2 linked regions of the Chlorogloeopsis sp. ULAP01 genome follow. The protein of the gene in region 1 interacts with the protein of each later gene in a pairwise test. Links are inferred from orthologs where the notes say so. Each region holds a gene or a part of one and is shown in the gene's direction. Other genes may lie near its edges.

The links.
Region 2: the proteins of eno (region 1) and rpe interact in binary tests that used the Escherichia coli proteins (3 or more experiments, as listed by UniProt). The link is inferred for Chlorogloeopsis sp. ULAP01 from one-to-one orthologs.

Annotation. Positions count from the first base shown.
Region 1 is NZ_JAUDRH010000004.1:372,184-379,247, forward strand. Bases 2,812-5,767 are described here. They hold eno (phosphopyruvate hydratase), read left to right. Parts: upstream 2,812-3,627; coding sequence 3,628-4,908; downstream 4,909-5,767. Other genes in these bases: QUB80_RS10210 (4Fe-4S single cluster domain-containing protein), read right to left, coding at 2,812-3,168; argC (N-acetyl-gamma-glutamyl-phosphate reductase), read right to left, coding at 5,033-5,767. In the rest of the region: QUB80_RS10200 (iron uptake porin), read right to left, coding at 253-1,878; gloA (lactoylglutathione lyase), read right to left, coding at 1,901-2,335; more of QUB80_RS10210, read right to left, coding at 2,542-2,811; more of argC, read right to left, coding at 5,768-6,091; ribBA (bifunctional 3,4-dihydroxy-2-butanone-4-phosphate synthase/GTP cyclohydrolase II), read left to right, coding at 6,752-7,064. UniProt on the Escherichia coli protein: Catalyzes the reversible conversion of 2-phosphoglycerate (2-PG) into phosphoenolpyruvate (PEP). It is essential for the degradation of carbohydrates via glycolysis.
Region 2 is NZ_JAUDRH010000022.1:63,085-70,024, forward strand. The notes cover bases 1,438-4,269. They hold rpe (ribulose-phosphate 3-epimerase), read left to right. Parts: upstream 1,438-2,415; coding sequence 2,416-3,123; downstream 3,124-4,269. Other genes in these bases: QUB80_RS32820 (S8 family serine peptidase), read right to left, coding at 1,438-2,080; hpsJ-A (HpsJ-like protein, cyanoexosortase A-associated), read right to left, coding at 3,369-4,091. Also shown: QUB80_RS32815 (serpin family protein), read right to left, coding at 1-220; more of QUB80_RS32820, read right to left, coding at 488-1,437; crtA (cyanoexosortase A), read right to left, coding at 4,344-5,228; QUB80_RS32840 (hypothetical protein), read right to left, coding at 5,991-6,503; QUB80_RS32845 (hypothetical protein), read right to left, coding at 6,581-6,940. UniProt on the Escherichia coli protein: Catalyzes the reversible epimerization of D-ribulose 5-phosphate to D-xylulose 5-phosphate.

The DNA of each region.
Region 1 (7,064 bases):
CCCCAACGCCAGTCGCTACCCTCCGGGAAGCCGCCCTGACGGGCGTCTACAAGTCGGGAAACCCGCCCATGGCGCTGGCTCCTCCGTGGGTGGGCCAAAGCCCCCGTTGTAGCGACTGCGTACACGCGAAGCGGGTTCTCGTTAGAGTACCCGAAGGAGGACGCGGAGAATTATGATTCACGTTCTTGCCCCAAGTCTTGTTGTCTCCCCCTCCCCTTGTCGTCTTCAAGCGTCCCTAGTCCCCAATCCAATTTAAAACGAAAACACACTTCTGAGGGTGCTTTGCCAAATAGTACCTTTAGAGCTATCGTTATCAGGATTTGTGACTAGTGAAAATGTGGGGGTAATACTAAGGTTGTCACTAAGTTGGAGATTGTAGAATGCCTCAAAATTAGTTTGAGTGGCGCTGCCTAGATCATTGCTGACAAAGGGTTGACCAATAGCTATACCTGCAACAGTACCAGGAAGCATAAAGTTACGAGAACCCAAACCAACCGCCCAACTAAAGGGATGTAAATCTAAATTTTCATTGATGGCAGTGTTGAATCCATTATAACTACCAAATCCGAAGCGACCGAAGATGCCTGTATTGCGGTTTAATGCATACTCAGCATTAATACCAAAGGCGTTAATATCAGTATTATTAATTAAAGCATTTGTATATTGTAATCTTAGAGTTATCTGATTACTGGGTGAGTATTCGACTTCTACACTTGCTTGATAGCGATCGCCAAATAAACCACCTTCTGTAGTATTGCCATTGGGTAGATTCGCATCAGCCGCAATGTAGAGCGATCGCAAAGTCAAGTTACTGCCACTAGGATTCCACAAAATAGCAGCGCCTGCACCACCATTGCGATCAATTTGGTTTTGAACAATTAGGGGATTATTCAAAAAAAAGCTAGAACTAAAATCTATGGCCTCGTTATTAGCATATCTGTTGCGATCAATAAAATCTCGCGGCAACATTTTGGCACCAAAGGTTAATGCTACATCTTGCCAAGGGCGAAAAGTGTAGTACAAGCGTCTGAGCTTGACAGAAGATTCAACTTCTGCATAATCAAGTCCACCACCGTTGGCAATCAAACCAGTAACTCCTAAAAGGTTGCGCTGTTCTTGTTGCGCCAAACCAGTGGCATCACCACCATTGTTGCCAGATTCTAATTGAGTTACTAATAAATCTTGTTGGTTGAAGCTTGTAGAAAGGGTTAAGCGGGAACGGGAGATAACAGTTTTGTTAGCATCACTACCATCACTAAGAGCAATAATTTGTTGACCTTGCAGCTTGGTCGTGGTAGAAAATTGATTCGCATTTAGTTCAAGGGTGCGTGCATCTATTCTATTGATACGCTGCTGTAAATCTTCCAAAGCCAATCTATAGTCTGTTTGCAACCGCCTTAAAACGATCGCGTCTTCTTGGATATAGCGATCGTCCTCACCATTGGCAATCAAACCTTCTACTTGTTCTAGGGTAGCGGCGAGGGCTGCTGCAAACTCGTAGCGGCTGAGAGGACGGTTACCGCGAAAGGTGCCATCTGCGTAACCAAAGATGACACCATAACGTTCGATGAGCGCTCGCAACGCCTGATAAGCCCAATCTGTCGGCTTAATATCAGATAGTTCAGAAACTGAAGTTTGCTTATTTTGCAAATCAGAATCCGTGCCAATATTAATAGACTGAGAGTGAGAATGGGGTAATAACTCGGCTTGCCAAGAACTAATCTTAGTTACTGGAGATAGTCGCTTTTGAGGTAGCAAAGAGTTTGCTGGTGCAGGTAAACAGATTTGGCTGAAAATACTCCAACTAGCTAGCCCTCCCGCTAATAATCTTGGTACATAAATCCTTTGGCGCAGGCATTGCTTGACGCTCAAGTTTATCTCCTAAAATATTTCCTCAAAATCACTGAGTCACAAGTTTTTGTTCTGTTTCCTGCTTGAGGGCAGAACCTTGAGTACCTAGTTGAATCAGTTCTACTTTATATCCATCTGGGTCTTCTACAAAAGCAATTACCGTGGAACCGTGTTTCATCGGTCCTGGTTCACGCACTACCTTACCACCACGATTTTTAATGTCATCACAGGTAGCATAAATATCATCAACTCCTATGGCAATATGACCGTAAGCATTGCCTAATTCATACTTGTCCACACCCCAGTTATAAGTTAGTTCAATGACTGTGTTGTCACTTTCGTCACCATAACCAATAAAAGCGAGGGTAAATTTTCCTCCTGGATAATCTTTTCGCCGCAGTAGCTTCATTCCCAGAACTTCACAATAGAATTTAAGGGACTCTTCAAGATTGCCAACTCGCAGCATCGTGTGTAGTAGGCGCATAGTGCTCTCCAGATTTTTTGACTACTAATTCTTGATTTTAAAGTGGGATGTGAAAAACAGAGAAAGCCTAAATGTAGGCGACTAAGGATTGGGTACTGGTGATTGGGGATTGGGAAGAAGACACGGGGACAAAAGGACGCGGGGACGCGGAGAAGGATTTTCCCCTTGCCCCCCATCTCCCCCTCTCCCCCTCCTCTTCCTAGCCCCTAGTCCCCCAGTTCCAGCCGTCCTCGATAACCAGTGATAATTCGACTACCATCTTTGAAAATATGAATCTCTATCTGATCGCTTGCCCAAGTAATATTCTGTTCTAAAGCTGGATTGAAGACGTGAACCCTTTGATTGCTAGAGGAAACAGGAGAATCAGGAGAATTCAATGCTAGCGATTCGATATAGGGGCCATCAATCAGAATATCTAACTGATCTAACAGGTCTTGAGCGCCAGATGGGGCATAATCGGATTGTAATTGCTCTAAGGTAAAACCACTAAATGACATCACATTCAGTCCAGCAGCTTTGACTTTACGAGCTAGAGTTGCTAGCGCAGGAGCTTGCCAAAATGGTTCGCCACCAGAAAAAGTCACCCCCTGATTGCGAGGATTGCTAAGAATTTTTTCGGCAAGGCTGTCAACAGATACTAGTTGATTAACCTCAAATGACCAAGATTCTTCATTAAAGCAGCCTGGGCATTCTCGCAAGCACCCCTGTACCCAAACCACAGCACGACATCCAGGACCATTTACTTCAGATTCATCGACATAACCCATAATATTGAGATAGCCAGGGGGGATTTGCATTAGTTTCATGTATGAATCTGTTTTATTTTGAGTCATAGTTTTTTCTCTACAGGGCATGAATTATTGTCTGTCTAGTTGAAATTCACTGGGGTAAGCTCAAAACAACTTCTCTAAGCTAATACAGACTTTTCAACTTATAGTTGACAGATTGCTAGCTTCTAGGCTAAGGGCAAAAGATGAGGAATTTGTGAAGAATTAGCATCCATAGTGGGAGGGGATTGCTTTAATTTATCGGTGTGCATCAACGTTTATCTGTGGTTTCCTAGACAAAAAGTAGAGGCTAGGGATTAGGGACTGGGGACTAGTGACTGGCAAAAGCGTAATTCTTCCCAATACTCAGTACCCAACCACCACTACCTAAGAACCAGAGCAAAAATCTTCGTTAATCTCTGCCTATAGTGTCCCCTCAAAAGCCTATGCTAGATTGTCGGATCTGCAACTGTTAATGTTTGTGTTCAGCAGTGAGAACGCACTCATAAGAAGGACAAAAGACTGATGATTGATACAGCCATTGAAGCAATTGTCGCCCGTGAAATTCTGGACTCGCGGGGTAGACCAACCATAGAAGCAGAAGTACATGTGTTAAATGGTGCTGTAGGACTGGCACAAGTTCCTAGTGGTGCGTCTACTGGCACTTTTGAGGCACATGAATTGCGGGATAATGATAAAAGTCGTTACGGTGGGAAGGGCGTACTTAAGGCGGTACAAAATGTAAAGGAGGTACTTGCTCCAAAGTTGTTGCAAATGGATGCCCTCAACCAAGAACTTCTAGACCGTACAATGATTGCTCTAGATGGTTCTGTGAATAAATCGAATCTGGGCGCTAACGCGATTTTGGCGATTTCTCTAGCTGCGGCTAAAGCTGGTGCCGAATCTTTGGATATTCCCCTGTATCGTTATTTGGGCGGCCCTTTAGCTAACTTGCTGCCTGTACCATTAATGAATGTGATTAATGGCGGTGCTCATGCAGCCAATAATGTGGATTTCCAGGAGTTTATGATTGTCCCGATAGGGGCATCTTCCTTCCGAGAAGCATTGCGTTGGGGTGCGGAGGTTTTTGCTACCCTGAGCAAAGTTTTGGATGAGAAGGGTTTACTTACTGGTGTAGGGGATGAAGGTGGTTTTGCCCCTAATCTAGAGTCAAATCAGGTAGCATTAGAATTGCTAGTTGCTGCAATTGAAAAAGCTGGATACAAGCCTGGAGAGCAAGTGGCTTTGGCTTTGGATGTTGCTGCGAGTGAGTTTTACAAAAATGGCCAGTACGTCTATGATGGTAAACCCCACTCTCCGGCTGAGTTTATTGATTATCTTGCTCAACTGGTGGATCGATATCCAATTGTCTCTATAGAAGACGGCTTGCACGAGGAAGACTGGCAAAGTTGGCAGTCACTAACTCAAAAGTTGGGTTCCCGCGTGCAGTTGGTGGGAGATGACTTATTTGTTACTAATGCGACGCGCTTACAAAAAGGTATTGAGTTGCAAGCAGGTAATGCGATTCTGATTAAACTCAATCAAATTGGTTCTTTAACTGAAACTTTGGAAACAATTGATCTCGCTACTCGTAATGGTTTCCGCTCAGTAATCAGTCACCGTTCTGGTGAAACAGAAGACACTACTATTGCGGATCTAGCGGTGGCAACTCGCGCCGGACAAATCAAAACTGGCTCCCTTTGCCGCAGCGAACGAGTAGCAAAATATAACCGTCTGCTGCGAATTGAAGATGAGTTAGGCGATCACGCTATTTATGCTGGCACTGTCGGACTAGGACCGAAATAGGGGCTAGGGGCTAGGGGCTAGGGCTATGGGTATGGGGCATAGAGCATAGGGCAATGCCCAACTCCCAATTCGCTATGTCCAAATTAAATACCCAATCCCCAGTACCCAGTACCCAATCCCTGATTTATGGATAAAATCCTAACTTTGGCAACCCCACAGTCTCATCCCAACCCATCATAATGTTCATACACTGAATTGCTTGACCCGCTTGTCCTTTAATTAGGTTGTCAATTGCTGACATCACAATTATCCTACCTGTACGCGGGTCAACTTCTATACCAATATAACAAAGATTGCTACCACAAGCCCATTTAGTTTGAGGGTAAATGCCAGGCTCGCAAATTTTTACCCAAGGAGAGTTGCGGTAAAAGGCTTTGTAAATAGTTATTAAATCATCTCTTACTAAACCGGGATCTCTTAAAGTGGCATACACAGTTGCTAAAATGCCACGTACCATCGGGATCAGATGAGGAGTAAATTGTACGGTTACCTCATGACCTGCTAGTTCACTACAAATCTGTTCTATTTCTGGTGTATGGCGGTGACGAACCACACCATAGGCTGCCAGCGAATTGTCTGCTTCAGCCAATAACATATTGATTTTAGCTTCTCGTCCGCCGCCTGATGTGCCAGATTTGGCATCAATAATGGCAGTTTCAGGGATAATTAGCCCTTGTTTGAGGAGTGGAGAAAGTGCGAGAAGGCTGGCGGTAGGATAGCAGCCAGGACAACCTATTAATTGAGCTTCGGCAATGCGATCGCGAAACATTTCTGGTAATCCATAAACTGCTGTGGCAGCAGTTGTATTATCTTGCCGCTCTTTACCATACCAAGCTGTATAAGTTGCTAGGTTGCTAAAACGATAGTCGGCACTTAAATCGAGTACCTTGCATCCTTTTTCCAGTAATTTTGGAGCGAGTTGGCAAGCCAAACCATTTGGTACAGAGAGAAAAACTACTTCACAACGGTGAGCAATAAGTTCTGGATCTACCGCTTCTATTGATAAGTTCACTGTCTGAGCTAGATGCGGGTAAATATCCGCAAATGACTTACCAGCACTACTATCACCACCTAAATAAACTAGCTCTACTTCTGGGTGATCCATCAGTAGGCGCACCAACTGTACTCCGCCATAGCCTGACGCGCCAACAATCCCAACTGGTACGCGTCTAAAATTGCCCATGATAATGAAATCCTTATCCGCTTTGTGGTTAATTTGTTTTTAGATATTAACAATCTGCAAACAGCAAAAAGCTATTAGCTTTTAGCATATATGACGGTTGAAGGTTTAATGCCAACCGTTCATAATCTGATTATGAAAGTTGTATTGCATTTGAGTACTAAAACCCAATTTTAGCGATAGAATCTTTTGCTACGTCATTTCAACCAACCCACAAGTAGGAAAAATTTTAGTTGTGTTCTGTGGAGTCCATTACTCCTAAATTTTGGTATGGTATCGTAATTATTATGTAGGCGCTCATTTACCCTAAGTCGTTAAAAAAATCAAGTAGTGCAAAAGTGCAAAAAACTAGGATAGAGTAAAAAAATGCAGCTAAAGCACTCTAAACTAGATAAATTAGCTACAAAATTCAACAATTTGAAAATTTCTGACCGAAGCAGCATTTATTTTTATAATCCCTGCCAGAAGAATTAAAGATTACCAAGATAGTTCCAATCAAAAAATTTACAGCCAGGCATGAAAATTGAGCTTTCTTGTGTACCACATACCCAATTTCAAAGCAAAGCTGACAAATCATTACTTCTATAGTTTTCAAGCCTTATAAAAAGGTACAATTGAAATAAAGTTTTTGTAAGAAAAATTTATATTTGGTGGCTAAAATCTGTGTCTGAGTCTAAGACTAATTCAACCCAAGCCTTTAAATTTGATTCGATTGATACAGCTCTTGCAGATTTAAAAGCTGGTCGTATCATTGTGGTGGTCGATGACGAAAACCGAGAGAATGAAGGCGACTTAATTTGTGCAGCTCAATTTGCTACCCCCGACACAATTAATTTTATGGCGGTAGAAGCGCGGGGGTTGATTTGTCTAGCAATGACGGGCGATCGCTTGGATGAATTAGATTTACCTTTAATGGTAAGTAACATCACAGATACAAACCAAACTGCTTTTACCGTTAGTATTGATGCTGGGCCGC
Region 2 (6,940 bases), on another replicon or contig:
TGAGTTTAGTATTAGGTAAGACAGATTTTGCAGGCATGGGAGATTCTGAGTGAGGAGGGCGAGATTGAGCAAAAACGCTAGTACTATCACTGACTTGAGAACATCCGATTACGCCCATCAGCATCACGCTAGCAGCAGCCATAACGTAGCGTCTGCCCAAGCGTACAGCGTAACGTCTTTGCAGGAACTTTTCCCAGTCACTACTCAATTTTTGCTTCATGATTACCGCACCTGATGCCAAAACCTACGCTTTTGACTAAAAAAGGATGAAGAGTATTCGTAGGGCTAATCGCATACTTCATACTTCAACCTTTAGTTGACTATGGCATTTAAGAAGGCGTGGTCATTTATTGGTTACAGTTTTGGCAACAATATTCTTAGGGGCTAGGAAGAGGAGGGGGAGAGGGGGAGATGGGGAAGGGGAAAATCTTTCTCCTTGTCTCCTTGTCTCCTTGTCCCCTTGTCCTCTTCTCCCAATCCCCATTCCCTATTTCTTCGGTACAGTCCACCATGCTAAGGCATAAGATTGAGTGGCTGTATTTACTTGTTTGCGGAACTGAACACGGATTCGATAGTTACCTTGAGCAGGTACAGGACAGAATATATGCTCGACGCTATCGACTTCGCTGATGGAAGAACAAACAGTACCAGTATCTAAATCTTTGGCATCAGCTTTGACAAGATGAATGTCAAGATTGTTCAAGCCGCGATCGCGAAAATCTTCACCCGCATCATATAAACCATTTTTATTTTTATCGTTTAGTTCTACCAATCTGTCCCAAGCCAAGGTGATGGCAACAAAACTGTTTTGTGGTAAAGGCTTTGCTAATGTATATTCCACAGATCCCCCAGTATTTACAGTATTATAGTCCCAACCAATAGCCGACACCGCTTGAGATGGGTTCCACTGACCGGCACTAAATTGCTGGTAAGCACGAAAGGCATTTAAATGCCCTGTTCCCATTTGGGCGTCTAAAGGTATTTTCGGGTCTTTGTAGCCATCAGAAGCTAGCCAGTCTCTATTTTGTTTATCAACTAGTGTGCGAGTCATTCCCAAACGCAAGCCATCACCGCTATCTAGAATTTTATCTGTTGAGTTCAGCAATACAGCTTTCATCACTTCATGTTGGCGAGAAGAGATACTCCAATTTTGTTGTTTTGTCCGCACTTGGCGATCGCCAAATTCTTGTAGCAAGGCAATTGTACCTGTAACATGAGGTGCAGCAAAACTTGTACCCGTGACTTTATTCACTTTGCCATCTGGATTCAGCATGGGTATGTTATTGCCAGGAGCCACTAAAGCAATGGTGCGACGTGGGCCTAAATTAATTTCTTTGCCAGCTAGCCGCTCTTCCATTGCCTCGCTTGTCGCAACTAAGTTAGAAACGTCTACCTTATTAAAAATTCCTCCCCGACGAGAGGAAAAAGCCACGTTAACTCCATTAAAATTATCAGTAGGGATAGGAATTCCTCCCTTTCCTTGGTTGCCTGCGATCATGTACAAAACATTATGAACACGAGTAGACCAGTCAACACATTGGGTTAGTAAGGCGTTGCCATCCAAAACTGCCTCTGGACGCGGGTCACGATTTAATGGTTCGCCAAAGCTGAAGTTAATGGCACGAATATCGCCACTATTTTGTAGAGCAATATGCTGTGCAGATAAGCACTCCTCTGGCTGACCCATCTTAGTAGAACCTACAGCAGATGAGTACAATCGTGCTCCTGGAGCAACCCCTGGAAATGCTTTATCTGTACTGACCATAACGCCAGCGACATTATAAGCGTGCGGATCAACACTGTTATTCGATTTGGCAGGGCTATTGCGTAAAAAAACACCCGCTATGCTTACAGAGCGATTTTTGGAGACGGCTTTGTCTACCCCAAACATTCCCGGACGCCCTATCTCGACTTGACCAATGGCAATCTTGCGACCAGTCAAATTATAGGGAGGTTTGCCTAGCCTCAAAGCATCAATGCCGTTAGTACCAAGGGAAGTTTCTAGAGTCAGAGCAACTACTGGCATACCCAAGCAAGAAGCACTCAATCCCCAAACAATCCAAGTTAGTTTTTTCACCATAGTCAAAAGTCAACTGTTAATGGTCATTGGTCATTTGTTAGTAGGGGAGGCAGCGCTTTGCGGAGCCAGTGCGTTGGGCGGCTCTGCCGACTTGTAGCACCTGGCGTCGGGTTAAGCGCGTTGTAGCGACTGCCGTGCGGGTTTATTTTAGATATTTCGTTATTTTGAGAGATTACTAATAAAACCCGCCCGTACAGTAGTTGGTTGTCTATTACTCCCCTTGTCTCCTTATCCCTCTGTCCTCTTCTTCCGAAGAGCAGCATCTAGAGATGTAAGAGTTTGCTAAACTTTTGTTACAATACTTACAGAAAAGGACGCTTAAATACCCACTAGCCATGACCGAAACGCTATCTAAAAAGCATATTGTGATTGCTCCATCTATCCTATCAGCGGATTTTAGTCGCCTCGGAGACGAAGTACGCGCTGTAGATGAAGCCGGAGCCGATTGGATTCATGTTGATGTAATGGACGGTCGTTTCGTACCTAATATTACGATAGGTCCTCTGGTAGTGGAGGCGGTTCGTCCGGTTACGAAAAAGCCACTGGATGTCCACTTAATGATTGTGGAGCCAGAAAAGTATGTTGCGGACTTTGCGAAAGCTGGTGCAGATATTATCTCCGTACATTGCGAGCATAATGCTTCACCACACCTACACCGCACTCTCGGTCAAATTAAAGAACTTGGTAAGCAAGCCGGTGTCGTTCTCAACCCATCCACACCTCTGGATTTAATTGAGTACGTGCTGGAGCTTTGCGATTTGATATTGATTATGAGTGTCAACCCTGGTTTTGGTGGACAAAGCTTTATTCCAGGAGTGGTTCCCAAAATCCGCAAGTTACGTCAGATGTGTGATGAACGCGGTTTAGATCCTTGGATTGAAGTAGATGGCGGGCTGAAAGCTAACAATACCTGGCAAGTTTTAGAAGCTGGAGCAAACGCGATCGTAGCTGGTTCTGCGGTATTTAATGCTAAGGATTATGCTGAGGCGATTACAGCCATTCGCAACAGCAAGCGTCCAACACCAGAATTAGCAAAGGTGTAAATCAAGTACTAAAATAATTTTCAATCTCAATAGTAAAGAAAAAGGGCGATCGCTTTGACAGATTGCCCTTTTTTTCCAATCATACCAATAACCTTCTAAGTAGCCCTCGTGAACTGCGTACAGAAGAGGACAAGGAGAGGGGGAGATAGGGAGAAGGAACATGACTCACATTTACTCGCCTTCCGTATCTGGTTGTTTGTCCCCTTTTCCTAATTCCTACCTTCTGCCTCCAGCATAGTTGACTTCTACTTGTAAACCCTTGCCCAATGAGTTGCTTTCCAAAGACTAATAAACAAAGCGGCAGAAACTAAGGCTCCCAAATTCCATTTCACAGAACTCTTAATCAATTTCATTCTTTGAGAAGACAAATTAGCTTGTGCTTGAATCTGGACTTGTTCTTTAGCTTTAGAAAGTTCTGATAAGATTTTACTTTTTACTTCTTCAGGATTTTGACTTTTTAATGAGCGGCCTTGGCTTTTTAAAAAATTATTAATCTGTTCTGGTGAAGCTTGACTTAGTTGCTTTTCTACTTGTTCTGCTTGAGCAATTTGTTGTTGTGAAACAGCATTTATTTGAGTAGTACTTGCGTTATTGAGCCGGACGGTATTAATGACTCCTAAAGGAACCATTAAGAAAAAACATACTGTAAACAATAAAGTGAGCCAAGACAGGAATCTCAAAATCCGAAATTCCCATTTGTTGCGTGAATATGTCTCTCCAAAAAATACCAACACTAATCCAATCAAAGGTACAGGTACTCGTTCAACAAGTGTACCAAAAGTTTGAAATTCCCAAACAGGATTCATAAAGCTTGGTGGTATAAACATCTCTATGATGTCGAACAAAGCTAATAGTAATAATCCATAGCCAAGTACTCGTAAAATATTCATGGAGTCTGCCTGTTTATAGGCAAAGTCTTGTAGCTCATTTAGCACGGGAATGAATTTATCACTAATGGATTTAGTCATTTCTTCACACAATATATAGGAAAGTTTTGGAAATACTAAAATTCAACCTAAATGAAAGTATCTAGTAGCTAATAGGTCATCTACAAGAGTGTTACGTTTTCAAGAGGACTGTATTGACAAAATGATTGCCACTTGATTGCTCTGGTTTCGGCTTGTCTATATTCATTGATAAAAATACTTTGATTAAAATGAATATAATACTACTCAGGATAAAAGCTAGAAACGGAATCCGTAATTGTTGCCATTGGGTCATTATTTTTTCAACTCCGCAGAATCTTGATTATTTTTTTCCTGCTGTCGAAGCAAGAAAACATAAAATAAAGTAAATACCATCACTTGAATCATGCCAAAGATGAGAGAACCATCACCCTCATGCCAGTAATTAAATGCTTGTAAGTTCTTCTGTGCAGAGATTACAGCTAAGAGAGCAACCCGTATCCCATTGATAATAAATCCGAAGGCGATCGCCATAATCAGAACTAGAGTTCTCCGTTTGGGTTGAATGGGAAATACTAGTAAACAAATCACAGAAATGCCCAAAAGATAACAAATAGATTCTATCCCTGAACAAGCAGAATAAACCTTGACACTTCCTGTTGGTAAATTGATGAAAACTCCTTGTAGGGATACTTCAAAACCGGAATACCAAAGCAGGAAAGCGGAAAATTTAGCTGTCAAGGGAGAAATGTCAAACAGAGATGATAGCAATAACTTTGGAATGCCGAGAAAAAATAATATCGTTAGTTCCTGCCAATATTGCTTTAATCCCTTGAAACCAGAAGCTAATAAACCAACAGCTAAACCAGAAATTAATGGTGAGATGCGAAGAAAACTTTCTAGTAATTCACTACGATGGAAAGTCGCACTTTGCCAAAGTAAAATACCAATCAATAATCCACCTAAAACACTGGGAAAAATTCCACTTTCAAAATTTAGATTATGTTGTTTGTCTCCAAGTAGAGAAGCTACAGCTAATAAAAAAAGTACACTCATTCCTACTTGAGCAACATCTCCAGATTTCCAAGTCAGAGTTAGGTTAATTGCAATTAAACCAGCTCCTATTCCCAATAGCCATAACTGAGTATTTTTTAGTGGTTTAACTTTGGTAAATGGAATCGCTTTACATTTAGATGCCATTGAACTAACTGTTATTACACAATCAAGTTGAATAGTAAAGTACTCTCATAGCTAGGCTTGCCTCCATCTCAAATAAGTGTAGGCGTAGCTTAAATGGGTATATTTAGCAGCATCAATTTGATACTGAAGTTTGTGTTGTACTTTTTACTTTAAATAGCATTTATGACCTCAGTAATTATTCTACAATCATATACAATTAGTGATAATTTTAACTTGGTCAAAACTTTACCATTGATTTTGACTAGACTTTGGAAAATCTTTAATTTTATTTAAGAAAGGAACAAATCACGAAAATTCAGATGTTTTGAGATTTACAAATAAATAATTAGTACAATTGTATTGGCATACTTTTATAAAGTTAATATTTTCTTAACTTAAATAAAAGTGTTTAATATTACATATATTCAGCAGTGAAGTGATTTTACTTGCAGATAGTGTAAGTAGCAATAAATTCATAAGATTCACAAAGATATTTGATAGCGCAGGTTTACTTAAGCCTACAGTTTGCAGGCTTTGTCTGTTTAGCCAAGGTAGTGCTTTGCTCCGTTGTAGCGACTGCCTGCACCTTTTAATACCAATTTAAAAAATGATTAAGGGCAGATGGATTCACCCAACCCGGACAAAGAAGGCGATTTCTAATCCAAAATGGTATAAGGTGTCGGTTACCGTTAACTGAACCATATTGTTCGATAACGCAGTATTTTAAAAACAAAAAAGGTGGGTAAAATCCCACCTTTGCTTAATTATCCACACTTACTTAACTTACTTACGACCACCCAACCATTTTGCTGCTGCTAATCCCAAAATCGCTCCAACGATAGGATTGCTGAGAAACTTCATGATCGCAGGTTGCTCTGCTAGCACTTCCCGGAAAACGTCGGGATGGTTGTGATAGGCAAACGAGGCAAGTTTGCTTACATCATCAGCATTCATGCGATTAGGGTTGTGGGTAGAAAGCCCTAATTGTTGCTCTAGATGGCGATCATCCAGCCCTCTTTGCTTGAAGTGCTTGAAGAAGGAACGTGCGACATCATCTCTTTCATTTGGTTTGATATTAGCGATCGCCTTTTGTAATTCTGGCTCCATCTGGCTGGGAGGAATGCGCTCTGGATGCAAAGAGCGTTCAAACATTTGACGACGCTGATCCAACGTGGTACGTTGAGCAAAATCATCAAAGTTTTGATATTCCTCGGTTGATACATCATCAAGGGATTCAGTGTTTCCCTGAGCCAAATCTCTCATAATTTGGCGTTTGTACTCATCACTGCTAGTCACTTTACTAATCTCCTTTTTGCTGATCGTTAATCACTAATTGCTAACTATTAATTGCGGTGAATTGTTAGCCACTAGCTTTACGTGTACTGAACTTGATTGGATTGAACATCATAGCGAGCTGTCAAAATCAGCTGCTTATCGGGTGCATAGATCAAAACTGTCAAGTCTTGATTAGGAAAGTTCTTCCGGAAGCCTTCAACTAAAGATCTTGCTAATGGACGCACTTCATTGGGGCGCACTTGTGGGGAAATCACAACACCTAGCTTGTTGTTGTCACGCACATAAACATCTTTAACCAAACCTCTAGATGTTTGCACAACCCAATCACCAAAACTTTGCCCCGCAGGAGTATTTCCTCGCTGTAATTGTGCGGCTACATCCCGGTTAACTCCAGGCGGAGTTGTGGTACGGTCAACTTGGGCTACATTACCACCACA